3 regions of the Sphingomonas sp. TF3 genome follow, and region 1 is predicted to be linked to each of the others. Evidence: predicted binding sites of a transcription regulator. Region 1 holds the regulator's gene; each other region holds the start of a gene.
What was found. Region 1 encodes LexA, which represses DNA repair genes until DNA is damaged. Its sites were predicted from a motif close to GTTCCNCNCTTGTTCT; they were not measured.
Positions count from the first base shown of each region.

Region 2: recA (recombinase RecA) is a predicted target of LexA. The motif match lies at 8,263-8,278, and genes of this name have one in related genera.
Region 3: EJC47_RS03575 (ImuA family protein) is a predicted target of LexA. The motif match lies at 5,376-5,391, and genes of this name have one in related genera.

Region 1 covers NZ_RWKS01000002.1:93,134-103,756, reverse strand. The annotation lists gene EJC47_RS02105 (anthranilate synthase component II) at 1-240, shown strand, start outside; gene trpD (anthranilate phosphoribosyltransferase) at 237-1,232, shown strand; gene trpC (indole-3-glycerol phosphate synthase TrpC) at 1,229-2,014, shown strand; gene moaC (cyclic pyranopterin monophosphate synthase MoaC) at 2,011-2,484, shown strand; gene EJC47_RS02085 (TonB-dependent receptor) at 3,133-5,475, opposite strand; gene EJC47_RS02080 (sensor histidine kinase) at 5,857-6,867, shown strand; gene EJC47_RS02075 (molybdopterin molybdotransferase MoeA) at 6,898-8,082, shown strand; gene lexA (transcriptional repressor LexA) at 8,154-8,825, shown strand; gene EJC47_RS02065 (hypothetical protein) at 8,998-9,843, shown strand; gene EJC47_RS02060 (ComEC/Rec2 family competence protein) at 9,905-10,623, opposite strand, start outside.
Region 2 covers NZ_RWKS01000004.1:108,279-118,901, forward strand. The annotation lists gene alaS (alanine--tRNA ligase) at 1-707, opposite strand, end outside; gene EJC47_RS04590 (hypothetical protein) at 801-2,456, shown strand; gene EJC47_RS04595 (M24 family metallopeptidase) at 3,336-4,592, opposite strand; gene EJC47_RS04600 (dicarboxylate/amino acid:cation symporter) at 4,727-6,034, shown strand; gene EJC47_RS04605 (glutathione S-transferase family protein) at 6,182-6,814, opposite strand; gene recA (recombinase RecA) at 7,084-8,187, opposite strand; gene EJC47_RS04615 (SDR family oxidoreductase) at 8,307-9,221, opposite strand; gene EJC47_RS04620 (response regulator) at 9,332-9,685, opposite strand; gene EJC47_RS04625 (response regulator) at 9,723-10,623, opposite strand, start outside.
Region 3 covers NZ_RWKS01000003.1:159,461-170,083, forward strand. The annotation lists gene EJC47_RS03565 (error-prone DNA polymerase) at 1-2,759, opposite strand, end outside; gene EJC47_RS03570 (Y-family DNA polymerase) at 2,756-4,651, opposite strand; gene EJC47_RS03575 (ImuA family protein) at 4,569-5,288, opposite strand; gene EJC47_RS03580 (3-methyl-2-oxobutanoate dehydrogenase (2-methylpropanoyl-transferring) subunit alpha) at 5,559-6,857, shown strand; gene EJC47_RS03585 (alpha-ketoacid dehydrogenase subunit beta) at 7,066-8,073, shown strand; gene EJC47_RS03590 (dihydrolipoamide acetyltransferase family protein) at 8,073-9,422, shown strand; gene EJC47_RS03595 (protein phosphatase 2C domain-containing protein) at 9,455-10,276, shown strand; gene EJC47_RS03600 (EF-hand domain-containing protein) at 10,348-10,623, shown strand, end outside.

The sequences.
Region 1 (10,623 bases):
ACGGGCGTGTTCAAGGGGCTCCCCTCGCCCTTTACCGCGACGCGCTATCATTCGCTGATCGTCGAGGATTTGCCGGAGACGCTGCTGGTCAACGCGCGCGCCGATGACGGCTCGGTGATGGGCGTGCGCCATGCGACGCTGCCCATCCATGGCGTGCAGTTCCACCCCGAGAGCATCGCCACCGAACATGGCCATGCGATGCTCGCCAATTTCCTGGCGGATGCGGGGATTGTCGGATGACCACCCTCGCCCTCCTCCCCGATACGGCATCGCCGCTCAGCCGCGAAACCGCCGCGCAGGCGTTTGCCGACCTGCTCGACGCGCGGACGTCGGAAAGCGAAATCGAGGCCTTCCTGATCGGGCTGACCGAACGCGGCGAAACGAGCATCGAAATTGCCGAGGCAGCGCGCGCGATGCGCGCACGCCTGCTGCCGATCGATGCACCGCCGGGCACCGTCGACGTCTGCGGCACCGGCGGCGACGGGCATCATACACTCAACGTTTCGACCGCGGTCTCGATCGTCGTCGCCAGCACCGGCGTGCCGGTTGCCAAGCATGGCAATCGCGCGGCCTCGTCCAAGGCGGGCGCGGCGGATACGCTGGAGGTGCTGGGCCTCGACATGCACCGCGCCGGGTTGTGCGCGGAGGCGAGCCTGCGCGATATCGGCATCGCCTTCCTGTTCGCCGCCAATCATCATCCGGCGATGAAACGCATCACGCCAATCCGCCAGCGGCTGGGCCGCCGCACGATCTTCAACCTGATGGGTCCGCTCGCCAACCCCGCCGGGGTGACACGCCAGCTGATCGGCATCGCCCGCCCCGATTACGCAGCGACCTATGCCGCAGCGCTCGAACAGCTCGGCACCGAAGCGGCATTGGTCGTATCGGGCGAGGAAGGGCTGGACGAGTTGTCGAGTGCCGGGCGGAGCGTCGCGGTCAGCGTTGGACAGGTGGACTTGCCCGGCATCATCGTGCCCGAAGACGCCGGATTGCCGCGCCACCCGGTCACCGCGATCCGCGGTGGCGACGCAGCGTATAACGCCGCCGCGCTCCGCCGCTTGCTTCAGGGCGAAGCGGGCCCGTACCGCGACGCTGTTCTCCTCAATGCCGCCGCCGCGCTGATCGTGGCGGGCACCAGCCAGAGCCTTTCCGAAGGCGTGGAGATCGCGCGCGACGCGATCGACAGCGGCGCGGCGAACGGCTTGCTCGATCGATGGATTGCCTATTCATGACCGACGTTCTCACCCGCATTCTCGAAACCAAACGCGCCGAGGTCGCCGCGCGCAAAGCGACGACCGCAATCGCCGAACTCGACGCCCGCATTGCCGCTCAAACCGCGCCGCGCGGCTTTCGCGCCGCGCTCGATGCGCGCGCCGAGACCGGCTATGCGCTGGTCGCCGAGATCAAGAAGGCCAGCCCGTCCAAGGGCCTGATCCGTGCCGATTTCGATCCGCCCGCCCATGCCGCCGCGTATCAGGCGGGCGGTGCGGCGTGCCTGTCGGTGCTGACCGACGAAGCGTGGTTCCAGGGGGCGGACAGCTATCTGACCGCCGCGCGCAATGCCTGTACACTGCCGGTGCTGCGCAAGGATTTCATGGTCGATCCGTGGCAAGTGCCCGAATCGCGTGGGCTTGGCGCAGATGCGATCCTGCTGATCATGTCGGCGCTCGACGACGGACTGCTCGCCGAGATCGAGGCGAGTGCGCTCGAATGCGGCATGGACGTGCTGGTCGAAGTGCATTCGCACAGCGAAATGGAGCGCGCGCTGAAGCTCAAGTCGCGGCTGATCGGCGTCAACAACCGCAATTTGCGCGATTTCACGGTGGATTTCGCGCGCACCTATGAACTCGTGTCCAAGGCGCCCAAGGGCTGCACCTTCGTCGCCGAAAGCGGGCTTACCACGCGCGCAGATCTCGATGCGATGGCCGAACATGACATTCGCTGCTTCCTGATCGGCGAATCGCTGATGCGCCAGAGCGACGTCGAAGCGGCAACACGCGCGCTGGTCGGATGAGCGAGCTCACCCATCTCGATGCCGCCGGTGCGGCGCATATGGTCGATGTCGGCGGCAAAACGCCGACCCGACGTGAAGCCGTGGCGACGGGGCGGATCGACATGATCCTCGAAGCCGCGCGCGCAATCCGCGACGGGACTGCGCTGAAAGGCGATGTGCTGGCGGTGGCGCGGGTCGCGGGGATCATGGCGGCCAAGCGCACCAGCGAATTGATCCCGCTCTGTCATCCGCTACCGCTGACGCGCGTGGCGATCGATCTGGTGGTGGACGACCGTGGCGTCACCGCGACCGCGACGGCGGCGACCGAGAGCAAGACCGGGGTCGAGATGGAAGCGCTGACCGCCGTCACGGTCACGCTGCTGACGATCTACGATATGGCCAAGGCGATCGACAAAGGCATGACGATCGGCGGCGTACAATTGCTGACCAAGACCGGCGGCAAATCGGGCGATTGGGCGCGGGTGGGCTGAATCACCTGCCTCGTAGATCAGCGTTAGCATCCGATGCTCAACAATCACAGCGCCTCAGTGACACGATTGTCATTAGCGGAGGTTGAGCCAGAGGGGTATGCTAGCACGCCGATCATGCCGTGGAGACGACAAGATGCGATACGCGGTTTTTGCTTTTGCCCTCGCGGGCCTCGCATCAACCTCTGCGTCGGCGCAAGACCAATTTGCTGAGCGTTGCACCGGAACAGAAACCGTCCAATTTGGCACGAACGCGCCTATGGTCGTTCCTTACACCATAACATTCAGTGCGGACCTGGCAGCAGGATATTATTGTTACGCTGAGTGTAGGCCCCAGCAGACATATCCCATTAAGGATCGGGCATCGTATCCAATAAAGCTGGCTGACATGCAGACGCCTGAGCAGTCTCGCTTAATCACCTTCGATCGTAAGACCGCGACCCTCACCGACCATCAAATCATTCGACTTGTTGGCACCACCATAAGAAACGCAAAGGCCACTTGTCTAACGGCGGCGTTCCACAAACCGCAAACCGGCAACTGATCGCCGACGTGGGCCAAACCGGATCGCTGCGTTCTGGCAGCGCCCATATCCGGTTTGCCCCCCAACGGTGAACGCGACCTGCCGAAGCAGGCCGCGCCCTCAGCCCCTTAGAACTTGCCGCTCAGCGACACGCCGATGATGCGCGGGTCGTTGAACACGGCGGCGTTGTAGTTGTCGAGCACGCCCTTGAGGTTCTTCTCATTGGTCAGGTTACGCACGAACACGGCCAGTTCGTACTTGTTCTCAGGGGCGGCGTAACCGGCCTTCAGACCCGCTTCGAAAGTGCCGTCCGAGGTGTACTCGATCGTCTTGTACGGCACGAAGCTGGTATAGCCCTGCAGCGTCACGTCGCCCGCGAGGAACAGCTTGCCGCCATTGCCCAGCGGATAGTCATACCGTGCATTGGCATCGAGCTGATATTTCGGCGCGTCGGGCAGGACGTTGCCGTTGATCTGCGCGAGCGTTGCCGCGCCGACATTGATCGTCGGGTTGAGCACGGTGCAGGTGACGACGCCGTTGAGCTTGCAGACCGGCGCATAAACGCGCGTGTCGTTGATCTCGGTGTGCAGCACGCTGCCCCCCAGGCCGAGCGTGAACTCGGGCACCGGACGCCAGGTCAGCTCCGCTTCGCCGCCCCAGGCCTGCGCCTGGTTGGCGTTGAACAACAGGCCGTTATTGTTGGCGTCGTTGCCGTTCAGCTGGATGTTGTGGACCTTGTAGTAGAAGCCCGTCGCGTTGAAGCGCAGCGTGTTGCCGAACAGGTTCGACTTGATGCCGGCTTCATACGACGTGATCGTCTCCGACGTGGCCGTCACGAAGGCCGAGCTGAACACGGCGTTGCGGCCCTGGATCGTCGGCCCGCGGAAACCGTGCGAAACGCGCGCGAACACGTTCACATTCGGCTCGACTGCATAGTTGAGGCTGCCTTCCCAGCTCGGCTGGGTATCGGCCAGGCGCACATAGCTCGCGGCCGCAGCCGGGAAGGTCGATACGCCCGCTGCGTTGCGCGGCGGCGTGACGAGGCGCGTGGTCTTTTCGTCATAGGTCACGCGCACGCCACCGGTCAGCGTCAGCTTGGGGAGCAGCTCGTAGCTCGCCTGGCCAAAACCGGCATAGGACGTGTTGACGTTGCGCAGCACGACGAAATTGTTCGGGTTGGGCGTGGTGCCGAACGAATTGTCGAGCAGGAAGAAACCGCGCTGGTCAAATTCGGTCGTATCGCGCGATTCGAAGTAGATGCCGCCGATCTGCCACTTGAAGCGACCGGTGCCGTTGCTGGCCAGACGCAGTTCCTGGCTCAGCTGGTCGAGATCGCGCACGCGGCCCTGGCTCTCGCCGTAGAACTTGCCGCCCGCGAAATTGACCGCAGCACCGCCATCGGTGTCGCCGCGGCTATAGCCCGACGTCGATTCATACGCGGTGATCGAGGTCAGCGTGACCGCGCCGAAATCGTTCTTCGCGTTGAACGAGCCGCCATAGGTCCGGTACGCTTGTGGGTTGTTATGGCCCTCATCGAGCGCGATGCTGTCGCGCGGTTCGGCGCTGACATCGTTGGTGCCGAGCTTGATCGCGCCGCGATGGAAGATCGTCGACGTGCCCGAGTAATTGCGCGCATGCGCCGAAACGATGCCGGTGAAGCCGGTTTCGGGCGGGGTCAGCATCAACTGGAGGCGGACATCCTTTTCCTCGAACCCGCCGAGCTTGTTCTTGCCGCCGACGGTGCCGTCGTCGCTCGGGCCGGTATAGCTGTTGTCGATCCAGTTATCGCGACGCTGATACAGGCCCGACACGCGGAACGAGAGCACGTCCTTGACGATCGGCCCGCCGACGCCGGCGTCGACCGACACCGTGTTGTAGCTGCCATAGGACGCCGTCGCACGGCCTTCATAATCGTTGGTCGGCTTGTTGGTGTCGAACTTGATGATGCCGGCCGTGGTGTTACGGCCGAACAGCGTGCCCTGCGGCCCGCGCAGCACTTCGATCTGGTTCACGTCGAACACCGGGTTCGACTTCAGCACGACATGCTCGAGCACGACGTCGTCCTGGATGATCGACACGGGCTGCGACGCGCCGAGGTAGAAATCGATATTGCCGAGGCCGCGAATGTAGAAGCGCGGGAAGATCTTGCCGGTGGTCGTCTCGGCATAGAGGCCGGGGACGCGGTTGGCGAGTTCGAGCAGCGTATCGCCGCCACCCGCCGTGAAGTTGCGCAGATCGGCACCCTGCAGCACGCCGACCGAAACCGGCACCTTCTGCAGGTTCTCGCTGCGACGTTGCGCGGTGACGACGATGTCCCCGAGATTATCGTCGGCGGCGGGCGTCTGCACCGCTGCGGCTGCGGCAGGAGCATCCTGCGCGCTGGCAGCGCTGGCACCGGCAAGCGCGACAAACGCGGTGCCGAACAGGAGTGCGGACTTGGCGACGAGTGATTTGGACACGATGTTCCCCATTTGTGAGTTTAGCGTACTGCGGACATGACAACACGCGCGCAGCCCCCTTTGCGGGTGTCTGCGCGATGCGCTCTGAGCGGGCTTCGACTTGGTAAAGTCTGGTTGCTGAGGCGCGGCTAGGCCGAGATTATGTCGCGATTGTGACAGTTTGGACCGAAGGCCGGGATTGACCCGCGACTGTGGTTTCCGTGCAACTACCCTGTGCGTGTGCGACCAATGGGCCCGTTTGCGGCAAGCGCGCGCCTTCGCGTAAGGAAGGACAAGCTGACCGAGGAGGATCATCCGAATCTTGATCGAGAGCACTGCGCAGCCCCGAGGGAACTGGTACCTGGCCGAATGAATCACATACGACCGAACCTGCTGGAACGATTGCCGCTCCTGATGGACCGCCCCATCGCGGCTTACGCCCTCGCTACGGTGTCGGCCGTTCTGGCGGGACTTTTACGTAGCGCGCTGAACCCGTATTTCCCGCCGGGCTTTCCGTTTCTCACCTTCTTTCCGGCGGTCATCATCTCGGCGTTCCTGTGGGGTCGGGGGCCGGGCGTGCTGTCGGCGATTCTGTGCGGGCTTATCGCCTGGTATTTCTTCATCCCGCCGCTGTTCAGCTTTCAGATCGAGGTGCCAACCGCGACCGCGTTGCTCTTCTATATCGGCGTCGTCGCGGTTGATATTGCGCTGGTCGATATGATGCAAAAGGCCAACGCCCGCCTGCGCGAAGAACGCGAACGCACGCGTGAACTGGCGGCCCAGCGCCTGGATCTGGTCGAACGCAGCAATGTGCTGTTCCACGAATTGCAGCACCGCGTGTCCAATAATTTGATGATGGTCGCCGCATTGCTCAGCGTGCAGCGTCGCGCGATCGCCGATGAGGCCGCCAAACAAGTCCTCGACAACGCCGTCCACCGCGTCCAGCTGATCGGGCGAATCCAGCGGCAATTGTATGACGTGAGCGGGGGACAGGTCGCCCTTCATGCCGTGGTCACCACATTGGTCGCCGATCTCGCCGAGGCCGGCGGGAAGCCCGGAATCGCGTGTCGCGTCGACGCGCAAACCGATCTCGTGCTCGATCCCAATGCGCTGATCCCGCTGGCGTTGATCCTGGCGGAGGCCGTCGCGAACGCCTTCGAACATGGCTTTGCCGATCGCGAAACCGGGCGGATCGACGTGGTCGTACAGCGCACCGACGACACGCTCGACCTCAGCGTTACCGACGATGGTGCCGGTTTGCCCGATGGGTTCGACATGACCCGCACGACCAGCCTCGGCCTGACCATCGCCAGCACCCTGGCGCGGCAATTGGGGGGACGGTTCGATGTCGCGGCAACGCCGACTGGCGGTACGATCACCCGGCTGACGATCGAGCGGATTGCCCCACCCGCGACGACCCGCTGATACCCGCCAGCCTTACCGGAAAGCATGACGATGGCCCCTCCTCTGATCTCCGTGTCCGATGCGCAAGCGCGCCTGTTCGCGCTTGGTGCCGCAGTACCGAGCGAAACGCTTCCACTGGCCGCGGCCGCCGGACGCTGGCTGGCAAGCGAGGTCTACGCCTTGCGGACCCAGCCCTATGCCGATCTCTCGGCGATGGACGGCTATGCGGTGCGGTTCGACGATTTGCCGGGGCCGCTGCGCGTGATCGGCGAAAGCGCCGCCGGACGCCCCTTTACCGGGACGTGCGGCGCGCACGAAGCGGTGCGCATCTTTACCGGTGCCGCCGTGCCGCCGGGGGCCGATAGCGTGCTCGTTCAGGAAGAAGCCGCGCGCGAGGGCGACAGCCTTACTCTGTCCGGCGATGGCCCGGTGCGCGGCGGCAATATCCGCCGCAGGGGGCTCGATTTCGCCAGCGGTGAGGTGCTCATCGCGAAGGGCGAGCGGCTGACAGCGGCGCGCGTCGCACTGGCGGCGATCGCCGGACACGCCGAATTGACGGTCTCGCGGCGGCTGCGCGTCGCGGTCGTGGCGAGCGGGGACGAACTGGTTGCGCCGGGTGCCAGCGGGCCACCCGATGCGCTGCCCGAATCCAACAGCGTGATGCTGGCGACGTTGCTTGGTGATTTGCCTGTCGACGTCCTTCGGCTCGGCATCCTGCCCGACCGGCTCGATGCCATCGCCGCCGCCTTTGCGGCGGTGGAAGCCGACATTCTCGTCACCACCGGCGGTGCCTCGGTCGGCGACCATGACCTGATCCGTCCCGCACTGGAGGCGGCAGGCGGGAGGATCGATTTCTGGCGGATCGCGCTGCGGCCCGGCAAGCCCATGCTGGCAGGGCGTTTGCGCGGGACTACGGTGCTGGGCCTGCCCGGCAACCCGGTGTCGGCCTTCGTCACCGCGACGGTGTTCCTGCGCCCGCTGATCGCGCATCTGAGCGGCGCGCGCGATGCGATGCCGGTTTTGCGCACGGCGATCCTCGGTTCGGCGTTGCCCGCCAACGGCGTGCGGCAGGATTATCTGCGAGCGGAGACGCGCGACGGGCGGGTGTATGTCGCGCAGCGCCAGGACTCGTCGTTGTTGCGGACGCTCGCCGAGGCCGATTGCCTGATTGCCCGTGCACCGCATACGCCAGCCGCCGAGCCCGGCGACTCGGTGGAAATCCTCGCGCTCCCGTAAAGCGCGCGCTTGACGCGTGATTTTTCGTTCCGTATAGGTTCGTTGTCTGTTCCGACGAAAGGGCCCGAGCGATGCTAACGCGCAAGCAGCATGAGCTGATCTGCTTCATCAACGACCGGCTTGATGAGACCGGGGTGTCGCCGTCGTTCGAGGAAATGAAGGAAGCGCTCGACCTCAAATCCAAATCGGGCGTCCACCGCCTGATCAGCGCGCTCGAGGAACGTCAGTTCATCCGCCGCCTGCCCAATCGAGCGCGCGCGCTCGAAGTGCTGAAAATGCCCGAGCGTGGCACCAACACACCGACCAAAACCACTGCTGCGCCCGCCGCCAATCTCCGCGCGATGCCGGAGCCCGCCAATGACGTGATCGAGATCCCGCTGCACGGCCGCATCGCCGCCGGTGTGCCGATCGAAGCGTTCGAAGGCGCCTCGATGCTTGCCGTCCCCGCCGCCCTGCTCGGCAATGGCGAGCATTATGCGCTGGAAGTCGCCGGGGATTCGATGGTCGAGGCCGGGATCCTCGACGGCGATTATGCACTGATCAAGCGCCAGGAGGTTGCGCGCGACGGCGAAATCGTCGTGGCGCTGATCGAGGAAAGCGAAGCCACCCTCAAATTCTTCCGCCGCGAAGGCGCGATGATCCGGCTCGACCCCGCCAACCGGGCGTATGACCCGCAGCGTTATGCACCGGCGCAAGTGCGCGTGCAGGGCAAGCTGGCGGGGATTTTGCGGCGGTACGATTGAGGCGAAGTAGACGGCCGCCGAGCGCGGCCGAAACACAGTGCTATGTAGAAAAGTTTGACGTCGATTCTGGCGATGGCCAGCAATCTTAAACCGTACGAACGCTTTTTCTTCGTGCCGGCATTGTCTAACCGCTGACCATAGTTCAGGTGTCTGTCTTCGCGGGAGACAGCCGATGCTATTGCCTTTGATCGCTTTAATCTCGGCAGTCCCCGGTCAGGATGCGGGCGGGCCTCCATCTGCCATTCCGGGCTCAACCGCGCCTTCCCCAACCGCGCCTTCCCCAACCGCGCCTTCCAACGAGCAGCGCATCGCGCACGCTTCCAATATCGGGAGGCTAATTTACGGCTTCGATCGTGCGGCCTGGGTCAGCACCGATGCGCTGTTGGCCGCAGTCCCGAAAGATCAACTGACTGGCGTGGGTGGATATGTCGTCGAAGTGTCCGACGAGCAAACCTTGCACGTGACCTACTACCGCGGGACCAATACAACCGCCCAAGCCTTTTTCGTCGCCGATGTTCGTGGCGGAAAGGTGGTGCGTCAGGAACAATTGCCCCAACCGATCGCGCTCACTCCGTCGCAAGCCTTCCTCGCGCACGCACGCGAAGTAGCGCTCGAACGCGCGAAGGCACAAAAGTACGAACCGTGCACGCCGGCACCGTTCAATACGGTCGTGCTACCGTCACCCAATGGCGGGCCAGTCGCGGTCTACTTGCTGACGGCCCAGCAGGATGCCGCCACCTACGTGATGGGAGGCAACTATCGCGTCGTCGTTGCGCCCGACGGACACGTGCTGTCTTCCCGTCCGTTTAATGTCAGTTGTCTCGCGATGAAGCGCCCCAAACTGCCACCGGGTGCAACAGCAGAAGGCTTCATGACCACGCATTTGCTGGACCCCGTTCCGACTGAGATCCATGTTTTTACCTCCTACAATATGCATATGCCCCTGTTTGTGGCGACCGCAGCCAAAACGGTCTGGGAGGTGAAAGACAGCGCCATCACGCTGGCTCCAATCAAATAGAAGGTCGACGCGCCGCGCCGCCAGCTAACTAACCCCCGACCTAAAGCGAAATCGACCGCCCTCAGCGATGGCGCGCCTCGTTCCCCTTGCGGAACCGCGACAGCTTCGATGATACCGGCATCGTCACCCACGGATGCCGGTCGCCTGCATGGCGCACCGTGCGCACCGACGCCCTGCTCAGCGTGATCGCCACGCCGCCGCTACGCGCCAGCGTCGCCCGGTCGAGCCGTAGCCAGCGCGGTGCGCAGCGGCGCGGCAGGCGGCGTTCGCTGATGACGATGTCGGCCTCTGCGCACGCCGCCATCAGATCGGGCGCGGGGACGAGATAGGCGCTGCGCGTCGCGAGGATGCGCCAGTCGCGGCCGCCGGCGCGGCGCGTCATCAGGCACAGGTCGCGGCTGCAGCGCGCTTCGGGCTGTTCGGACATCAGCACCGGTAGGTCCTCAATCCCGCCATTCTCCGCCAGCATGTCGGCGGTGTAATCGCCGGTACGGTCGCGCAGCAGCGCCAGATCGCCGCGTGCTGTGCGGATCGCGACGTGGCGGCCGTCGCCCGTCACCAGCACGTCTGGCGCGGGCGTCAGCAGCGCCCATACCGCGCCGACCGCGAGCGGCAGCAGCCCCAACCGCCGCCAGCGCGTGCGCCATAACGCCAGCCACAGGCCACCCACCACCATCAGGGCGTAAGCAGCACCGGGCATGGCGGGCAGCGGCGCGACCGATCCGGGAATGGCGGCGGCGGTGTGCGCGATCCACAGCAGTAGATCGAGCGAGCGCGCCG
Region 2 (10,623 bases), on a different contig from region 1:
TCCAGCCCCATGCCGGTGTCGATCGACGGGCGCGGCAGCGGCGTGCGCGAGCCATCGGCGGCCTGGTCGAACTGCATGAAGACGAGGTTCCAGATCTCGACGAAACGGTCACCATCTTCCTCGGGGCTTCCCGGTGGCCCACCATAAATATGGTCGCCATGATCGAAGAAAATCTCCGAACACGGCCCGCACGGCCCCGTGTCGCCCATCGACCAGAAATTGTCGTTGGTGGCGATGCGGATGATGCGCTCTTCCGGCAATCCAGCGATCTTGCGCCACAAATCAAACGCTTCGTCATCGGTGTGATAAACGGTGACGGTCAGCCGGTTGGGGTCGATCCCCCATTCCTTGGTCAGCAAATTCCACGCGAGCGTGATCGCGCGTTCCTTGAAATAATCGCCGAACGAGAAATTGCCGAGCATCTCGAAAAAGGTGTGATGCCGCGCGGTATAGCCGACATTGTCGAGGTCATTATGCTTGCCGCCCGCACGCACCGATTTCTGCGAAGACGTCGCGGTCGAATAGGGCCGCGTTTCCAGCCCGGTGAACACGTTCTTGAACGGCACCATCCCGGCATTGACGAACATCAGCGTCGGGTCGTTCTGCGGCACCAACGGTGCGGACGGGACCTTCGCATGGCCGTTGGCCGCGAAATAATCGAGGAAGCTGCGACGAATGTCGTTGGTCGAGATCGAGAGCTGGGTCATGCGCGGTGCTTAGGCGAGGCGCGTGCGTATCTCAAGCATGGCTCGGTTCGTCGCGATCGGCTATCGCGCAGGGAACTTGCCTGGGGACCCGTCATGCGCGTGTTGAAGATTGCGCCACTGCTGCTGCTGCTTGCCCCCACCGCCGAGGTGACGGGTGCCACCGCCAGCGCGCCGCCGCACGCCATTTGCGGCGATGACACCATAGCCCCGAGTGTTGCGCGCCTCCTGCCGGGCTTCGGCGCGGGGGCGCTCCCCATCCGCACCGCCAAACCGCAAGCCCAGGCCTTTTTCGACAACGGCCTGCAACTCAGCCACGCCTTCGCGCACGATGCAGGACGCGCCGCCTTTGCCGAGGCCGCGCGACTCGATCCCACCTGCGCAATGTGCCGCTGGGGCGAAGCCTGGTCAGGCGGCCCGACGATCAACTTCCCCGTCGACGCCGCCACCCAAGTGAAGATGGGCAAGCTGGTCGACGCCGCCATCCCCATGGCCGCGAGCGGCCCGCTGCTCGAACGCCAACTGCTCGCAGCCCTCGCGCTGCGCTACAGAAATGGCGGCGGCAAGGGGCCGGGCGACATCGCCTATGCCCGCGCGATGGAGGCGATCGCGGTCGCGCATCCCGACAGTGACGAATTGCTGACGCTCGCCGCCGATGCCTGGATGATCCCGGCGGCGCTGGGCGAGCGCGGCGACACGCTGCCGCGCGCGGTCGCGCTGCTCGAGACGGTGCTCAAGCGCAACCCGGATTTCACCCCCGCCATCCATTTCTACATCCACGCGACCGAGATGAGCGGCTTCCCGGCGCGCGCCGAGCGCTATGCCGACCGCCTCGCCGCGCTCGCCCCCGCCGCCAGCCATTTGATCCACATGCCGAGCCACACCTATTATTGGATCGGCCGCTATCAGGATGCCGCCACCGCCAATGTCCGCGCGGCGGCGCTGGGCGTCGCCGATGCGAAGGCCGCGCATGCGCCCGAGCCAGACGGCGTGTTCCGCCAGCCTTACCACGCGCATAATGTCCATTTCGGCATTGGCGGCGCGTTGATCGCAGGCGACGCCAGCGATGCGCTGGCGCTGTCCGCGCCCGTGCTGGGCGCACTGTCGCGCGCGCCGAAATCCGATCCGTTCCAGCAAATGGTCGGCGGCACCGCCTATTTCGCCCAAGGCCGCTTCGCCGATCCGGCCGCGGTGCTGGCGCTGCCCGAACCCGGCGCGGCATACGGCTTCCTGCGCGCCTATCGCCATTATGCGCGCGGCGAAGCGTACGCGCGCCTCGGCAATGCGGCGGCAGTCCGTGCCGAGGCAGCAGCGATCCCGCTGCGCGCTGGCCCTGCCGAAAAGGAGGATGCCAGCCTGCAAGCAACCACGCTGATGCGCATCGCCAAGGCCGTGCTGGAGGGCCGCGCCGCGATGCTGGAACACCGCCCGGCCGACGCGGTGAAGGCGTATCGCACGGCGGCGAAGATCGAGACCTCCAAGGTCCTGACCCATTTCGATGATCCACCCGTCTGGTGGTATCCGACCGAACGCAGCCTCGCCGCCGCTTTGCTGGCCGCAGGCGATGCCCAGCAAGCGCTAGCGCAAGCCAACGCCGCCCTCACCCGCCGCCCGCTCGACCCGGTGAGCCTGTCGGTAAGGGCCGACGCCCTGACCGCGCTGGGGCAGACGGCAGCGGCGGAGAAAGACCGGGCGGCGTCGCTGGAGCGGTGGCATGGCGACAAGAGTGCGTTCTCGGCGGCGTTGATCTGAGGGGAGCGGGGCGCCGACCAAGACTGGTTAACCCGGATCGCCCCCAGCAAGGATCAAGGAGCGCCTCGGATCACGGTCCCGCGCCGCCGCAAGCCGACCCACCCCCAACCCCTCCCTTCCAGGGAGGGGAGGAAGAAGGGAAATCGGGGAGTCTCCCCTCCCTGAAAGGGAGGGGTTGGGGGTGGGTCGCCCTCCGTATCGTGAAACGGCAGGCTGTACGAATGCCGGATGCGAGCAACGGCCCGGACCGAATAACAAATCCCTCCCCATCGGGAGGGCAATCACGTCGTGACGAACTATACGCAAAGGACCGCTAGCGCCCCAAAGCCGGTAACTGCGATCATTTCAGGCGTTTCCTGATTGCGGACATTTAAGATGGCTGTCAGGTTTCGAACATGATCGAGCGTATGAAACGTAGATCGCAGGACAAGCCGGCATGAGGCGGGCGGTATTTCTAGCGATGTTTGCCCTCGGCGGCTGCGTAACGGCGATCGCTACCACGGGAACAACTGTCGATGTTTTAGAGGGCAACTCGGCTAGCTACCCAGCATTCCTGAATGCCGCAAGCACTTGCGGGTTTTCGGCCTTTCGGGAGGTCGGCGACGGCAGTGGCGGAACTCACTACCTCGTTACCTTCTCGTTTGAGAATAAGCGCCCATTCACAATGAACCCGGCATCACGCTGCATCATCAATTGGGTCAAGGGGAACGCGCAAACCGGGCTCATATTGTCGGGCCACTGATCGCGGCATGGTCGCTACGCGAGCGCCCAATTCCTCAGGCTAAGCAGCGTCCGCTTTAATTTGCTGCAGGTCGCCAAAACACCAAATCCGCGAGATTTGCCGCAAATTAGGCCACCCAGCTTACATCCCCCGCCCCCTCACCCCAGCGGCGCATCAATCGAAGTCGGCGGCACGCTGAACCATTTCGGCCCGGTCGGGGTCATGTGGAAGCAATCCTCCAGCCGCACGCCGAATTTGCCCGGCAGATACAGCCCCGGCTCGTCCGAAAAGCACATGCCCTCGGCCAGTCGCGTGGTTTCGCCGTGAACGAGGTTGACCGGTTCATGCCCGTCAAGCCCGATGCCGTGGCCGGTGCGGTGCGACAGGCCGGGCAAGCGATAGCCCGGCCCATAGCCGAGCGACGCGTAAAAGCCGCGCACCGCATCATCGACCACCCCCGCCGGCGTGCCGATCTGCGCGGCGGCGAAGGCCTTGGCTTGCCCCATGCGGACCAGATCCCACACCGTGCGCTGTTCCGCGCTCGCGTTGCCGAACACGAAGGTGCGCGAGACGTCGGACTGATAGCCTTGCACGGTGCAGCCGCAATCCATCAGCACGATCTGCCCGTCCGCCACCACTTGCGGTTCGTGGCTGCCGTGCGGCAGCGCCGCCGCCGGGCCGATCAGCACCAGCGCGAATTCGGGCGCGCCGCCCAATTGCCGCGTCGCGGCGTTCATCAGCGCGGCGATGTCGGCGGGTTTCATGCCTTTTTCGACGCGCGGCACAGTCCAGCGATAGGCAGCGATCGTCACGTCGGTCGCGGTCTGCATCAGCGCGATCTCGGGCGCGGTCTTGCGCATCCGCACCCCGCGCACGACCGGATTGGCCGAGACGATCTTCGCCCCCGGCAGCGCGCGCGCCAGGCCATCGACCGCGAAATAGCGCACCGTTTCCTCAATGCCGATCGGCCGCTCCGCCAGCTTGCGTTCGCGCAGGAAGCCCGCGACCAGCTTCAGCGGATCCTCATCCTCCTGCCACACGCGCACCTCAGCCGCGACGCCCAGCGTCTGGCGGACCGAGGGTTCCTCGAAGAATGGCGTGACGATGCACGGCTCGCCCTCGACCGGCAGGATCGCCGCGGTCAGCCGTTCGCTGCGAAACCACGTCACGCCGGTGAAATACACCAGGCTCGATCCCGATTCGATCAGCACCGCGCCAATGCCCTGCGCCTTCATCAGCGCCTGCGCGCGGGCGATGCGCGCGCGGCGCTCGTCCGGCCCGATCGGCGTCGCGCCACTGGCGATGTTGCGCAGACTCGTCAGATCCGGCTCAGCCGCGCGCAGAACACCACTGGCCGAAAGCACCGGCAGCATCGCTGCTCCGGCTGCAAACCCACGCCGCGTCAACATCTTCATCGTCTCGCGCCCCTTTGTCGTTGGCGCAACTGTGCCAGCGGCAGGCGGCCGCCGCAACGCAGCAACGCCGCACTTCGGCTTGACCGCTCGCACTTTCTCCCGTTGATGACACGAACGACAAAAAGGGGTGAAACGTGGCGAAGCGATTGACGACCTATATCCTGATCGCGCTGGTGCTGGGCCTCGCCGTGGGATGGACGCTCAACGCCGCGATCGACAACGGCACCCCCGCCAGCGCGGCGCGGCTGAAGGAAATCGCCGGCTATCTTTCGATCATCACCACGGTGTTCCTGCGGCTGATCAAGATGATCATCGCGCCGCTGGTGCTCTCGACCCTCGTCGTCGGCATCACGCATATGGGCGGCACCGGCGCGCTCGGGCGGATCGGCCTGCGCGCCGTCGCGTGGTTCGTCGGCGCGAGCTTGCTGTCGCTCTCGCTCGGGCTGGTGCTGTTCCATGTCACCGCGTCGCTGGGTGAAGTGCTCGGCCTCACGCCGCATCTGGTGGTGCCGCCCGTGACCGAGGGCAGCGGGCTCGACAAAGCCGGGTTCGATCTCGCCAAGTTCGTCACCCATGTCGTGCCCTCGTCGATCTTCGATGCGATGGCGACCAACGAAATCCTGCAGATCGTGGTCTTTTCGGTGTTTCTCGGCGTCGCGATATCGGCGGTCGGCGAGAAAGCCGCGCCGCTCGTCCGCGCGACCGAGGCGCTGGTCGCGGTGATGTTGCAAGTCACCAATTACGTGATGATGTTCGCGCCGATCGCGGTGTTCGCCGCCGTCTCCGCCACGCTGACCGAGCAAGGCCCGGGCGTCATCAAGAACCTCGCTTATTTCATGGGCAGCTTCTATTTCGGGCTGGCGGTGTTGTGGGCGCTGCTGTTCGGCCTGTGCTACCTCATCGTCGGCCCGCGCACGCGCAGCTTGCTGCGCTATATCGGCGCGCCGTTGATGATCGGCTTTTCCACCGCCTCGTCCGAAGCCGCGCTGCCGCGCGTGCTGGAGGCGCTGGAACGCTTCGGCGTGCCGCCCAAGATTGCCGGCTTCGTCGTCCCGCTCGGCTATTCGTTCAACCTCGACGGGTCGATGATGTACATGACCTTCGCGTCGCTGTTCATCGCCCAGGCCTACGGCATCCATCTGTCGATCGGCGCGCAGGTCACCATGTTGTTGACCTTGCTGATCACCTCCAAGGGCATTGCGGGCGTGCCGCGCGCGAGCCTGGTGGTGATCGCGGCGACCTTGCCGGTGTTCCACATCCCCGAGGCCGGCCTGCTGCTGATCCTCGCCGTCGATCATTTCCTCGACATGGGGCGCTCGGCCACCAACGTCGTCGGCAATGCCATCGCCGCCAGCGTCATCGCCAAATGGGAGGGGACGCTGGAAGCGCCCGAGCCTCCCGAGATCGGCCTGAACGAACTGCCGCGCGCCGATCACGCATAGCGCCGGTTAATCTTAAGCAGGACCGCCCAAAAGCCGTTCGGGCTGAGCCTGTCGAAGCCCTTCTTCCCCGCGCGCTCACCGCGCTGGGATAGGAGCCCTTCGACAAGCTCAGGGCGAACGGGGTCCGATCCGCTTTAAAGACGCCCGTCACGCATAGGCATAGGGTCCACCCTTGGCGAGCGCCGCCTGATAGGCCGGGCGCGCGTGGATCTTGTCGAGCCACGCGATCGTCGCCGGGCGCGAGGCATCGAGGCCCGCGCGGCTGCGCGCGGCCTCCAGCGGGAAGCTCATCATGATGTCGGCACCCGTGATCGTGTCGCCCGCAAACCATGGACGGCTCGACAGCTCGGCTTCGACATAATCGAGATGGACGTCGATCATCGGTTGGATACGCTTGGCGGCGGTCTTGCCCAGCAGCGGAATGCGGTTGACGACCAGCAGCACGAGCAGCGGCGGCATCATCGACCCTTCGGCATAATGCAGGAACTGGCGATAGCGCAGCACACCATCGCGGTGCGCGGGGGGCCCCAACCGACCATCGCCGCGCTCGACCAGATACTCGACAATCGCGCCCGTTTCGACGATCACATCCCCCAGCTCGGTATCCTCGAGCACCGGCGATTTGCCAAGCGGGTGGATTCGCTTGAGTTCGGGCGGAGCCAGCATCGTCTGCTTGTTCCGCTCATAGCGCTTGATTTCATAGGGGAGCCCGAGTTCCTCGAGCATCCACAGAATCCGCTGCGAGCGCGAGTTTTCGAGATGGTGGACGATCAAGGTCATGAGGACTCTCCGGGTCGGCTTGTTGCCCGCATCCTAGCAGCGATGCGGCACACAAGTCACACGCTACCTTGCGGTGCCCGACGCCGGGGGTCGCCACTCTGCACTCCGGCCATCCCGCCGCCGCAATATGAAAGGCCCGCCATCGCTGGCGGGCCTTCCCGGTCTCTGCGACGGCACCGAGAGCGCTCGATACCGCCATCGTGGTGGGACGCAGCCGTGCACTGCCGCCATCCCCTGCTCCGGCCCGCCGCAGCAGACCGGGGCGAAACTCACATCTCGTCGTCACCTTCATCGGGTTCCGCACCCGCCATCATTTCCTCGGCGACCTTGTCGGTCCGTGCGCGAATCGCCTTTTCCAGACGATCGGACATTTCGACATTTTCCTTGAGGAAGGTCTTGGCGTTCTCACGCCCCTGCCCGATGCGGACGCTGTCATAGCTGAACCACGCGCCCGATTTCTCGACCAGCCCAGCCTTGACGCCCAGATCCAGAATCTCGCCAATCTTGGACACGCCCTGCCCGTACATGATGTCGAATTCGACTTGCTTGAAGGGCGGCGCGACCTTGTTCTTGACGACCTTCACGCGTGTGGTGTTGCCGATGATCTCGTCGCGATCCTTGATCTGGCCGGTGCGACGAATGTCGAGGCGCACCGAGGCGTAGAATTTCAGCGCATTGCCGCCGGTCGTCGTCTCGGGGTTGCCGTACATCACGCCGATCTTCATGCGCAGCTGGTTGATGAAAATCACCATGCAGCGCGAGCGGCTGATCGAGCCCGTCAGTTTGCGCAGCGATTGCGACATCAGTCGCGCCTGCAAACCGACATGGCTGTCGCCCATTTCGCCTTCGATTTCCGCGCGCGGCACCAAGGCTGCGACCGAATCGACCACCAGCACGTCGATCGCGTTGGAGCGCACCAGCGTATCGACGATTTCGAGCGCCTGCTCGCCCGTGTCGGGCTGCGACACGATCAGCTCGTCGATATTGACGCCGAGCTTCTTGGCATAAACCGGGTCGAGCGCATGTTCGGCATCGACGAACGCCGCGGTGCCGCCGCCCTTTTGCGCCTCTGCGATGACATGAAGCGCCAGCGTGGTCTTGCCCGAGCTTTCCGGCCCGTAAATCTCGATCACGCGCCCACGCGGCAAGCCGCCGACGCCGAGCGCGATATCGAGCCCGAGCGAGCCGGTCGAGATCACCTCGACCTGCATCGTCTGTTTCGAGCCCAGCTTCATCGCCGAGCCCTTGCCAAAGGCGCGGTCGATTTGTGCGAGCGCCGCTTCCAGCGCCTTGGCGCGTTCTGCGGTGGCTTTGTCTGCTTGCTTGTCTGAGGCTGCCATTTTGCTGTCGATGACCTTCAACGATACCGCCATTGGTAGCCTCCTGCGCTAGACCGAACGCCGGGTGCGTTCAATGCGTGATGCACCGTGTATCGCGTTTGTTCTTATGGAACAAGAGTAGAACGACAACCTCTTTAAAAAAACCGGCAGGATCACGGCATTCCGCTGCCGCCCGCTGCGCCATAGACTTGTCCGGTGGCGTAGCTGCCGCCACTTTCGGCCAGCAGAACGTAGATCCCGGCAAGCTCGCCCGGTTGCCCCGGGCGACCGAGCGGCGTCTGACCACCAAACTGCTCGAGCTTTTCCATCGTCGCGCCGCCAGACACCTGCAGCGGGGTCCAGATCGGCCCCGGTGCGACGCCGTTCACGCGGATTCCCCGCGACGCCAGTTGTTTGGCTAGGCTGCGAACATAATTGGTGGTTGCTGCCTTGGTTTGCGCGTAATCATACAGATCTTCTGACGGATCGGTTGCCTGCTCCGACGTCGTCCCGATGATCGACGATCCCGGTGCCAGATGCGGCAGCGCCGCCTTGATGAGCCAGAACGGCGCGTAGATATTGGTCTTCATCGTCCGGTCGAATTCCTCGGTGGAAATGTCGAGGATCGAACCGTGGGTTTGTTGTCGGGCGGCATTGCTGACCAGAATGTCGAGCCCACCAAGCGTATCGACTGCGGTCTGGACCAGGGTGGCGCAGAAATCCTCGCTGCACAAATCCCCGGGGATGGCGACTCCGACTCGGCCCGAAGCGCGGATCAGATCGATCACGTCCCGGGCATCCGCCTCCTCTTCCGGCAGATAGTTGATGGCAACGTCGGCTCCTTCGCGCGCGTAAGCGATGGCGGCCGCCCGTCCCATCCCGGAGTCGCCACCGGTAACCAAAGCCTTGCGACCGGCCAGACGACCGGAGCCACGATAGGTCGATTCACCGTGATCGGGCCGGGGCCGCATGTCGCGCGCAAGGCCCGGCCAAGGCTGGCTCTGGCGTTCGAACGGCGGTTTGGGACCAACCTTTTGCGGGTTTGTCAAAGCGGATGGCGAAATGTCTGAGCTGGAAAGTGCCACGATCGGTCTCCGTGCCGGGATTGTGGCAGGAGAAACGGCAGAGCGCCGCGATGGGTCCGCATCAGGCCGGCTTTGTTGGGTTGATCGTGATCAGCCCCCCATCAGCCGCCTGATTAGCCCAATGCCGCCAATGCCTTGGAAACCCCATCCATCGTGAAAGGTTTGGCCAGAGTCGGACGATCGCGATACTCTTCCCCGACGCTATCATGCGACCCGCCGGTCGCGAAAACGAACGGAATGCCCTTCTCCGCGAGCACCGCCGCGATCGGGAAGCTCTTCTCCCCGCCGCGCAAATTGACGTCCAGGATGGCAGCGTCGATGCCACCCGCTTCAATCAACGCCAGCGCGGCCACAACGCTATCCGCCGTGCCGCCATGACGCTTTCCCAAGACATCGAGAAAATCCTCGATCATCATCGCAATCAAGGGTTCGTCCTCGACGATCAAAATGGTCTGTGGCCCGCTCATAATAGGCCCTTAGCCGGGCATGCCGGAATGCGCCAAATCATTTCGCACCCAATACCGCCCGCACCGCTTCAGCAAGCTGTTGTACCGAAAACGGTTTTGCCAGAAAGGCGACGTTGTCGAGATCGATCGACTTGCGAATCGTCTCCTCGGCATAGCCCGACATGAACACGATCGGCAGATCGGGATAGCGCGCGCGCGCTTGCCGCACCATGGTCGGTCCATCCATCAACGGCATCATCACGTCCGATATGAGCAGATCGGGCTTTGGGCCGGATGCCAACAGTTCGAGCGCAGCCTCCCCATGTTCGGCGCACAGCACGGTATAGCCCTGCCGTGTCAGCGCCCGTTCGGCAACGGCCCGCACCATGTCCTCGTCTTCGACCAGCAGGATCGTGCCTGTGCCCCAGAGATCGACCGGCTTCTCGCGCGGCAAAATCCGTGCGGGTGGCGCTTCCGCCAAGGCACCGACGGTGTGGACCGGCAAGTAGATGGTAAATACCGCCCCCGCCTGCCCGCGCGGTCCAGCCTTCACATTATCGGCAAAGATATAGCCACCCGATTGTTTGACGATCCCATAAACGGTGGACAAACCGAGCCCGGTGCCCTTTCCCACCTCCTTGGTCGTAAAAAAGGGCTCGAAGATTTTTGGCAGCACATCGGGCGGGATACCGCCGCCGGTATCGGCCACTTCAAGCACGACATAATCGGCGGCCGGAAGGATATCCGATGCGAGCTTGCGCACTTCGGCGGTGGTGACCGCATAGGTCTGGATCGCCAGCGTGCCGGTGCCGCGCGGATCCTTCGCCATCATCGCATCGCGCGCGTTCACCGCGAGATTGACGACGACCTGTTCGAGTTGCCCGGGGTCTGCACGCACCGGCCCCAGGTTGCGCCCATGTTTGACGGTAAGCGTGACGCTTTCGCCCAACAAGCGCTTA
Region 3 (10,623 bases), on a different contig from region 1:
GGCAGCGGTTTTTGGCCCAACGCCTTTACCGCCCATAAGGCCTGGCGGCGGTCGAGGCCGAAGCTGTGGAACGCATCGGCCTGGGCGAGCTTTTCGAGCGTCAGCAGCGAGACGCCCGCCCGCCGCCAGACATCCTCGATCGACGCGAACGGGCGTGTTGCGCGGGCGATGAGGATGCGCCCGGCATCCTCGCCGGACAGGCCGAGCACGATGCGCAGCCCCAGGCGGAGGGGATCTCCCTCTCCCCGCTTGCGGGGAGAGGGCCGGGGAGAGGGGGAGTGTGGGGACACTGCCCCTCTCCCGACCTCGCTTCGCTCGGCCACCCTCTCCCCGGAGGGGAGAGGGAGTAGGGTTGTGTCCCAATCACTCCGGTTGACGCACACCGGCACCACCCGCACGCCGTGTTCGCGCGCGTCGCGGACGATTTGCGCGGGGGCGTAGAAACCCATGGGCTGGGCGTTGAGCAGCGCCGCGCAGAAGATGTCGGGGTGGTGGCATTTCAGCCAGGCCGAGGCGTAAGCGATCTTGGCGAAGCTGGCCGCGTGGCTTTCGGGGAAGCCATAGCTGCCAAAGCCCTCAATCTGCTTGACCAGCCGCTCGGCGAAATCCTGGCTGATGCCGTTGGCGCGCATCCCTTCGATCAGCGGATCGCGGAATTTGCCGACGCCGCCGGTCATCTTGAAGGTCGCCATCGCGCGGCGCAGCCGGTCGGCCTCGCCCGCGCTGAACCCGGCACCGACGATGGCGACTTGCATCGCCTGTTCCTGGAACAGCGGCACGCCCAGCGTCTTTTCCAGCACCTCGCGCAATTTGGGGCTGGGATAGTCGATCTCGACCTTGCCGATGCGGCGTTGCTCGCGCCGTTTGAGATAGGGGTGGACCATGTCGCCCTGGATCGGGCCGGGGCGGACGATCGCCACCTGGATCGCGATGTCGTAGAAATTTTCGGGGCGCATCCGCGGCAGCATCGACATTTGCGCGCGGCTTTCGATCTGGAAGGTGCCGAGCGTGTCGGCCTGTTGGATCATCGCATAAGTGGTGGGGTCGTCCTCCTGCATTTCGGCACTGTCGAGCCGCAGGTCGATGCCCTTATGGTCGCGCAGCAGATCGAAACAGCGGCGCAGGCAGCCGAGCATCCCGAGGCCGAGGATATCGACCTTCATCAGCCCGATTTCCTCGACATCGAGCTTTTCCCATTCGACCACGCGGCGATCGATCATCGCGGCGGGTTCGACCGGCACCAGATCGTCGAGCCGGTCATGCGCGAGCACGAAGCCGCCGGGATGCTGCGACAAATGGCGCGGCGTGCCGATCAATTGCGTGGCGAGGTCGAGCGTCAGCGCAAGGCGCGGCTCACTGGCATCGAGGTTGAGCGCGGCGACATGCTCCTCGGGCACGCCGTCATTCGACCAGCCCCAGATTTGCGAGGCGAGCGCGGCGGTCATGTCCTCGGGCAGGCCGAGCGCCTTGCCGACCTCGCGCACCGCGCCGCGCGAGCGATAGCGGCTGACGACGGCGGTGAGCGCGGCATGGTTCCGCCCATAGGTTTCGTAAATCCACTGGATCACTTCCTCGCGCCGTTCATGTTCGAAATCGACATCGATATCGGGCGGCTCGTGGCGTTCGGTGGAGATGAAGCGCTCGAACAGCAGCTTGTGCTTGACCGGATCGATCGAGGTGATGCCAAGCACGAAGCAAATCACCGAATTCGCCGCCGATCCGCGCCCCTGGCACAAAATGCCCTGGCTGCGCGCATAGCGCACGATCGAATTCACCGTCAGGAAATAGGGCGCATAGCCCATATGCGCGACCAGGCCGAGTTCGTGTTCGAGCAAGCTGGTGTAGGCAGGTGGGGGCGTGCCATTGAAGCGCTCGGCCAGCGCGGTGCGCGCCATCGCCGCCAGCGCCTCCTGCGGGGTGCGCTGGCTGATCACGATCTCGTCGGGATAGCGATACTGGTCTTTCAACTCGCGCAAGCTGAAGGTGCAGCGCTCGACGATCGCGGCGGCGGCGGTGAGCGCGCGCGGGTGCAACTTGAAGCGGCGCGCCATTTCCACGGGGCCTTTGAGATGGCGGTCGGCGCTGCGTTCGCGCGCATGGCCGAGCGCGTCGATCGTCGAGCGGTGGCGGATCGCGGTGACGACGTCCTGCAGCATCCGCCGCTCGGGCACGTCATACAGCACGTCGCCCGTGGCAATCGGGGTCAGGCCGAAATGCCGGGCGTGCGAATCGAGCGTGTGGAGGCGCTGCGCATCGCCGGGGCGGCGGTGCTGGGTGAGGCAGAGATGACCGCGCACGCCGAACACGTCCGCCATCCAGCGCAACGCCTGGTCGTCTTCGGCGAAGGTTTCGGTCAGGCCGGGGACGAGCGCTGCGACCAGCCCCTCGGCATGCGCCGCGACATCCTCCCAATGCAGGAAGCACTGGCCTTTCTCCCCCTTTTGCGGATCGGCGCGGCCTTTGCCGAGCGTCAGCAGCCGGGTGAGGCGGCTCCAGCCGGCGCGATCCTCGGGCCAGACCAGCACCGATGTGCCATCGACCAGATCGAGTCGGCAGCCCGCCACCAGCCGGATCGGGCGGATCGCCGACATCTGCTCGGCCGCGACGAGGCCGCGCACCACGCCACCGACCGAATTGCGATCGGTAATGCCGAGCGCGGGCATCCCCGTGATCACGGCAGCCTGGAACAGATCCTCGGGCGAGGACGCGCCGCGCAGGAAGCTGTAATGCGTCGTCACCTGGAGCTCGCACCACGTCACCCGAACGATCCGTGCATGAACCAGGCGAGATCACCCGTCTCGCCGCGTTCGCCATCGCCGCGGCGGAACAGCCAGAAACGCTGTCCGGCCTCATCCTCGACCTGGAAATAGTCGCGCACGCTGTGCCGCTCGGTGCCGCGCTTCCACCACTCGCCGAGAATGCGTTCGGGGCCGTCGGCGCGGACCACGCGGTGCGCCATGCCGCGCCAGGTGAAGCGCTTGGGCGGCTGGTCGGGCAATTCGGCGAGGACATGGTCGAGCAGTTCGGGCCGCCGCAACAGCCGCACTGGGCGCGGCCAGCGCGGATCCCACGGATGCAGCGGGCGCGAGCGATCGAGCTGGCGGACATCGTCGGGCTTGATTTTTGGCGCGGTGCGCGCCGGTGGATCGAGCGGCGGGGCGGCGGCGACCGAGCGTTCGGGCACGTCGCTTTCGACCGGCACGCTGCGCCACAGCGCGCCCATGCCGATACGGTTGGCGAGCGTGTCGATCAGCGGCGCAAGATCGGGCGCGCGGTCTTCGAGCGTTTCGGCAAAGGGCTCGGCGCCGAGCGGATCGGCGCGGCGGACGTGGAGCGCGAGCGCATCGATGCCATAGCCCGGCGCGATTTCCTCGATCCGGCGCACGATCAGCCGCAGCAGATGCGCGCCGTCGCGAGTCGGGCGGGCGAGGCCGATGCGCAGGCGCTGCGGCACGCCGTCGATGCGATCGGCGACCAGATCGATCAGGCGCGCGCCGAGCCCCGCTTCGGCCAGTGCGGTGACGAGGCGCGGCATCAACACCCCGAGCCAATGCGCGATCGCTTCGGCGGTGGCGATCGGCTCGGCGAAGCGTTGCACGACGGCGATCGCTTCGGGCGGGATGACGGGGGCGAGCGGTTCCGCCAGCCGCCCCGATGCTTGATCCAGCCGCGCGATGAGCGTGCCGCCGAACCGGCGCGCGAGCGGGGCGCGGGGCAAGGCGGCGAGCTGGCCGATCGTCTCGATCCCCAGCCGTTTGAGCAAGTCGCGCGCGCGCGGTTCGAGCCGCAGCGCAGCGGTCGGCAGCGGGGCGAGGGCGTCGAGGTGTGCGCCGGGCGGGCAGATTTGCGGGGCGTAGCGCGCCAGCGCCCACGCCGCGCCCGGCGTATCCGCCACGGCGACGCGCGCGGTGAAGCCGTGCCGCTTTAGCAACGCCACGATCCGCCGCGCCATCCGCGCCTCCCCGCCGAACAGATGCGCGGTGCCGGTGATATCGAGGAACAGCCCGTCCTCGCCCGACGGCATCACCACCGGGCACCAACGCCTGGCCGCGAGCAGGGCGAGGCGCAGCAAGGCGGCGCGGTCGCCCTCCGGGTCGGCGGGGCGGATGTCGAGCCCGGGCACCAGCGCCCGCGCTTGCGTCACCGCCATGCCGGGCGCGAGCCCGAGCGCGCGTGCAGCCGGGCAAGCGGCGGCGATGAGGAGCGCGTTGCCCGATTGGAGGCTGGTGATGACAGCCTTGTTCGTCACCCCGGCCCCGTGCCGGGGTCCACCCATCACCACATTGCGTCGTTCGAGGAGAGGAGTGGACCCCGGCACAAGGCCGGGGTGACGGTCGCCGCCGACACGATGATCCCGCACCACCGCGCCGCCCTCATCTGGCGGCATCGCTTTGAACGGATGCGCCGCGGCCTCGCTCGCGCGCCCGGCGCGACGGTCGCGGGGTGGCGTTTCGCTCCGCGCCCAGCGCGCGCCGGGACGCCAGCCACCCCCGCGCGGCACCGAACAGGCGACGGCCTGTTCCTGCGCGGCGATGGCGTTCAGCGGGGCGGTGTCGACCGGCGCGCGCTCAGGCGGCGTGGCGATACGCTCGGCCTGCGCCAGCCGTTCGATCGGCCAGTCGGGCAGGTAGAGCGAGGCGACCCGTTTCATCGCATGCCTCCATCGTCCAGTCGGCGGGTTCGCCGCCGCGTTGGCGGACCAGCTCCACCCGCCAGCGCGCGCGCCCGACTCCGTTAGCGCCGACCGGCAGCGGGGCGGATGGGGCTGCGGCGATGCGCCACCGCGTCACCGCCGCCGAGGGCACAGCGAGCGGGTTGCCGCCGCCTTTATCCGTGGCCGCGCGGGCATGGCGCTTGAGCAGTAAGGCGATCGTCTTGCCACCCTCCGCCGCCAGTTGCAGCCGCCGCGTATTGGGCATCGCCGCGCGCTTCACTTCGCCGACCACCGCGCCGAGGCCACGGTGGCGGAGGCCCTCCTCCATTAGCGCGAGCAATTCGGCATCGTCGGCCGCCTCGGCATAGATCAGCCGTTCGGGCGCGAGCCCGGCCTGGTACAGCCCCGGCGCGAACAGGTCGCGCCGCCGCACCACCCACAGCACGGGGCCCCAGGCGCGCGCCGCGATTCCGGCCATGAACAGCGTCGCGGCGGCATCGTCCGACGGGGCGGCGCTGGCGGCGGCGATCTCATGCAGCGAATCGAGCCGGAGGCCGCCGGGTGCCAGTTTCTCGTCGATCGCGCCGATCCCGAAGGGCAGCACGGGGCGACGGCGCAGCCCGTCGCGTTCCACCTTCTTCAGGCTTTCGCGAAGCTCGGCTATGATCGCCGAGGAGGGGATGGCAGGACAGGACACGGCCACGACTCGCACAATTGGTTCGTTCCTATTTTGTTCCGCTTGTTGTTCCTGAGTCAAGCGGCCTCTTATCGCAATTGGGACGGTCCGGCGTTTCCCCGCGTTCGCCCCTCTCGCCAAAGCCCACGAAATTTTATAACAACGATTCGAAAGAGCGTTTTTGCGTGCCCGAGCGTTGGTACAGCGCACGCCCCGTTTGGAGAGATCATGGCAAGCGACCGCGTTCCTGCGCATTTGAAGCCCAATTTGCCGCCTTTGTCGCTCTATGTGCCCGAACCCAAATTCCGGCCCGGCGACACGGTCGATTTTACGCAGGTGGCGATTCCACCCGCAGGCGAAACGCGGCGGCCCGACACTGCCGACCATGCCGAGAGCTTCACCGATCTCGCCTATCAACTGGTGCGCGTGCTCGATGAGAACGGCCAGGCGGTCGGCCCGTGGAACCCGCGGCTGTCGCCCGATATGCTGCGGGGCATGTTGCGCAGCATGGCGCTGGTGCGCGCGTTTGACGAGCGCATGTTCCGCGCGCAGCGCCAGGGCAAGACCAGCTTCTACATGAAGTGCACCGGCGAGGAGGCGGTCGCGGTCGCCGCCGCCTTTGCGCTCGATTATGAAGACATGTGCTTCCCGTCTTATCGCCAGCAAGGCCTGCTGATCGCGCGCGGCTGGTCGATGGTCGACATGATGAACCAGATCTATTCGAACACCGCCGACCGGCTGCACGGCAAGCAATTGCCGATCATGTATTCGGTCAAGGAAGCCGGGTTTTTCTCGATCTCGGGCAATCTGGCGACGCAATATCCCCAAGCCGTCGGCTGGGCGATGGCGAGCGCGGCCAAGGGCGATACGCGCATCGCGGCGACCTGGTGCGGCGAGGGATCGACCGCCGAGGGCGATTTCCATTCGGCCTGCACCTTTGCCAGCGTCTACCGCGCGCCGGTGATCTTCAACGTCGTCAACAATCAATGGGCGATTTCGAGCTTCTCGGGCTTTGCCGGGGCGGAATCGACCACTTTCGCCGCACGTGCGGTGGGCTATGGGATTGCGGGCTTGCGCGTCGATGGGAACGATGCGCTGGCGGTCTATGCCGCCACCGCCTGGGCGGCGGAGCGGGCACGCACCAATCAGGGGCCGACGCTGATCGAGCATTTCACTTATCGCGCGGAAGGCCATTCGACTTCGGACGATCCGGGGCAATATCGCTCGGCGGGCGAGCCGACGGCATGGCCGCTGGGCGATCCGATCGCGCGGTTGAAGGATCATCTCATCGCGATCGGCGAATGGGACGAGGAACGCCATGCAGCGCAGGACAAGGAGTTGGCGGAGCAAGTGAAGGCCGCGCAAAAGGAAGCCGAGGCCAACGGCGTGCTCGGCCACGGTCTGCACCAGCCGCTCGACAGTCTGTTCGATGGCGTGTTCGAGGAAATGCCGTGGCATTTGCGCGAGCAGCAAGCGCAAATGATCGCCGAAGAAACCGCCAGCGGCCGCCCATGGGCGCGCAAGTGATGGGTGCGCGCAAAATCTCCCTCTCCCATTGGGAGAGGGAAGGGGCCCATCGCGTCAGCGATGGGAAGGGTGAGGGCGATGCCCCGCGCCCGGTCACCCTCACCCTTCCGGCGCTTCGCGCCTCCCTCCCTCTCCCGATGGGAGAGGGATTATGAGCGACATCATGCCAGAAACCGAAACCGCTTCCGAAACCCCGACCTCCACCCGCATGAACATGATCCAGGCGATCAATTCCGCCATGGACGTGATGATGGACCGTGACCCCGATATCGTCGTGATGGGCGAGGATGTCGGCTATTTCGGCGGCGTGTTCCGCGCGACCGCGGGCTTGCAGTCCAAATATGGCAAGACCCGCGTGTTCGATACGCCGATCACCGAATGCGGCATAATCGGCGTCGCGGTCGGCATGGGGGCCTATGGCTTGCGCCCCGTGCCCGAAATCCAGTTCGCCGATTATATCTATCCTGCGCTCGACCAGTTGGTGAGCGAGGCGGCGCGGTTGCGCTATCGCTCGGCCGGGGAATTCACCGCGCCGATCACGGTGCGCTCGCCGTTCGGCGGCGGCATCTTCGGCGGGCAGACGCACAGCCAAAGCCCCGAGGGCATCTTCACTCATGTCTCGGGCATCAAGACGGTGATCCCCTCGACCCCCTACGATGCCAAGGGCCTGCTGATCGCGGCGATCGAGGATAATGATCCGACGCTCTTCTTCGAGCCAAAGCGCATCTATAACGGCCCGTTCGACGGCCATTGGGACCGGCCGACGCAGAATTGGTCGCAGCATCCGGCGGGCGACGTGCCGACCGGCTATTACAAGATCGAACTGGGCAAGGCCAAGGTGGTGCGGCCGGGCGAAGCGCTGACCATTCTCGCTTATGGCACGATGGTCCACGTCGCGCTGTCGGTGATCGCCGAAGCGGGGGTCGATGCCGAGGTGATCGATCTGCGCACGCTGGTGCCGCTCGACATTGAGACGATCGAGGCGTCGGTCCAGAAAACCGGGCGCTGCATGATCGTGCATGAAGCGACGCGCACCAGCGGCTTTGGCGCGGAACTTTCCGCCTTGGTGCAGGAGCGCTGCTTCTACCATCTCGAGGCGCCGATCGAGCGCGTGACCGGCTTCGACACGCCATATCCGCACAGCCTGGAATGGGCGTATTTCCCGGGCCCCGTCCGTATCGGTGAGGCGCTCAAGAAAATCATGAAGGACGCATAATGGCGCGTTTTACGTTCAAACTCCCCGATATCGGCGAAGGCATTTCAGAGGCCGAAATCGTCGCCTGGCATGTGAAGGTCGGCGACCGGATCGAGGAAGACCAGCAGATCGCCGACATGATGACCGACAAGGCCACGGTCGAGATGGAATCGCCCGTGTCTGGGACGGTGATCGAACTGGCGGGCGAGGTCGGCGACCAGGTGTCGATCGGCGCGGCGCTGGTGGTGATCGAGACCGAGGGCGATTTCTCGGCAGCGGAAGCACCCGCGCTGGAGCCGGTGACCGATACGGTGAAGGTCGCGCCGACCAGCGCCGAGCAGGTTGAGGTGGCCGAGCAATATGAGGCCGAAAATCCGGGGGTGGAGGCAGCTTCTCCCTCTCCCCTCCGGGGAGAGGGCCGGGGAGAGGGGACGTCCGCAACGGGCGGTGCCCCCAGCGTTCCAGCACAGCCCCTCTCCCCGACCCTCTCCCCTGAAGGGGAGAGGGAGAAGGGGGTCCTCGCCTCTCCCGCCGTGCGCGCACGCGCAGCGGATCTTGGCATCGATCTCGCCCAAGTGAAGACCGAGGGCGACCGCGTGCGCCATGCCGATCTCGATGCGTTCCTGCGCTATGGCCAGGGGCAGGGCTATCACGCGCCGCACGTCAGCCACGCCCGCGCCGATGAGGCGATCAAGGTGATCGGCATGCGCCGCCGCATCGCCGAGAATATGGCGGCGTCGAAGCGCGCGATCCCGCATTTCACCTATGTCGAGGAAATCGACGTCACCGCGCTGGAGGCGATGCGCGCCGATCTGAATGGCGCGCGTGGGCAGCGGCCCAAGCTCACGATGCTCCCGCTGCTGATCGCGGCGATCTGCAAGACCGTGCCCGCCTTCCCGATGATCAACGCGCGCTATGACGATGAAGCCGGTGTGGTCACGCGGCATGGCGCGGTGCATCTCGGCATGGCGACGCAGACCGATGCCGGGCTGACCGTCCCCGTGATCCGCGATGCGCAGGACCGCAATGTCTGGCAATTGGCCGCCGAGATCCTGCGCCTGGCCGAGGCGGCGCGCGCCAATAAGCTGAAGCCCGATGAAATGGGCGGCGGCACGCTGACGGTCACCTCGCTCGGGCCGCTTGGCGGGATCGCGACGACGCCGGTGATCAACCGGCCCGAAGTGGCGATCATCGGCCCCAACAAGATCGTCGAGCGCCCGGTGTTTGTCGGCGATGAGATCGTGCGTGCCAAGCTGATGAACCTGTCGATCAGTTGCGATCACCGCGTGGTCGATGGCTGGGATGCGGCAAGCTTCGTGCAGGCGCTCAAGCGCTATCTCGAAACGCCGGTATTGTTGTTCGCCGACTGAAATCCGTCATGATCGGCTGATAGGGCACCTGTATGCGCTTTGATTTGCTCCAGTCGATCAGTCTTGCCGGAGATATCGCGGTCGCCAATGACGATCGCGCGGGGTCGAGCGACGCGCTCGCCTGGGTGATCGACGGCGCGACCGATCTGGGCGAGCCGGGGCTGGTCGGGCCACGCGGTGGAGCGGCATGGCTGGCGCTGGAGGCGGATGCTGCCTTTGCCGCAGCGGGCGACGCCTCGATCGATGCGATCTGCAAAGGTGTGTTCGCCCGGCTTGCGCGGCGGTTTGCGGCGCAGCGGACGCGCGCGCCCATCTCCGCCTGGGAATTGCCCAGCGCGTCCTTCCTGGCGGCACGCGTCGGCAAGGACGGTCTTGCCTGCCGCTGGCTGGGCGATTGTGCGGGCTTGCTCAAGCGCGGCGATAGTGTCGAGCGGATCGGGCCGCCCGCCAGCAAGGACGACGAAAATGCCAGTGCGGCCGCGCTGGCCGAGCATGGGCTTGGCCTGAAGCAGCGACCGCAGCCGATCCTCGAAGTGCTGCGCGCTGCGCGTGAACGTCCCGATCGTTATATCCTCGGGGTCGATCCGGCGGCAGCGGCACATCTCGGCGGCGCGGAACTGCCGTGCAGCGTGGGGGACGAACTGCTGCTGATGAGCGACGGCTTTGCGGCGCTGATCGACGTTTATGGCCAGCACGACGAGGCGGGTCTGTTCGGGGAACTCGCCACCAGCGGCTTGACCGGGCTCGCGCTGCAATTGCGCGCAATCGAGCAGGAGGATGGCGATTTCGGCCGCTTCCCGCGCTTCAAGGGGTCGGACGATGCCACCGCCGTGTGGCTGCGGATCGCCGCCTGATCCCGGTCGCCAGACACATTTGAGAGACATTTCCCGCGTAGCACGCCGGTTCGACGCATCCGGAGGGCAAGATGGTGGGTTTTTGGCTTGGGCTGGCACTGATGGCCGGTGTGCAGCAAGGGGGACCCGGGCCTGACGGACCACCGCCGCCCCCGCCGCCGGGCGGACCCCGCCCCCCGCACGGTCGCTTGTTCATCAGCCCGATGGGCGAACCGTTCCGTGGGGAAGATCCGATTGGGGCCTGGTTCGCCGGTGCCGATGCCAATCACGACGGCGTGGTGACCGAGGCCGAATTCATTGCCGATGCCGACCGTGTGTTTCTGCTGCTCGATCGCGAGCATGATGGC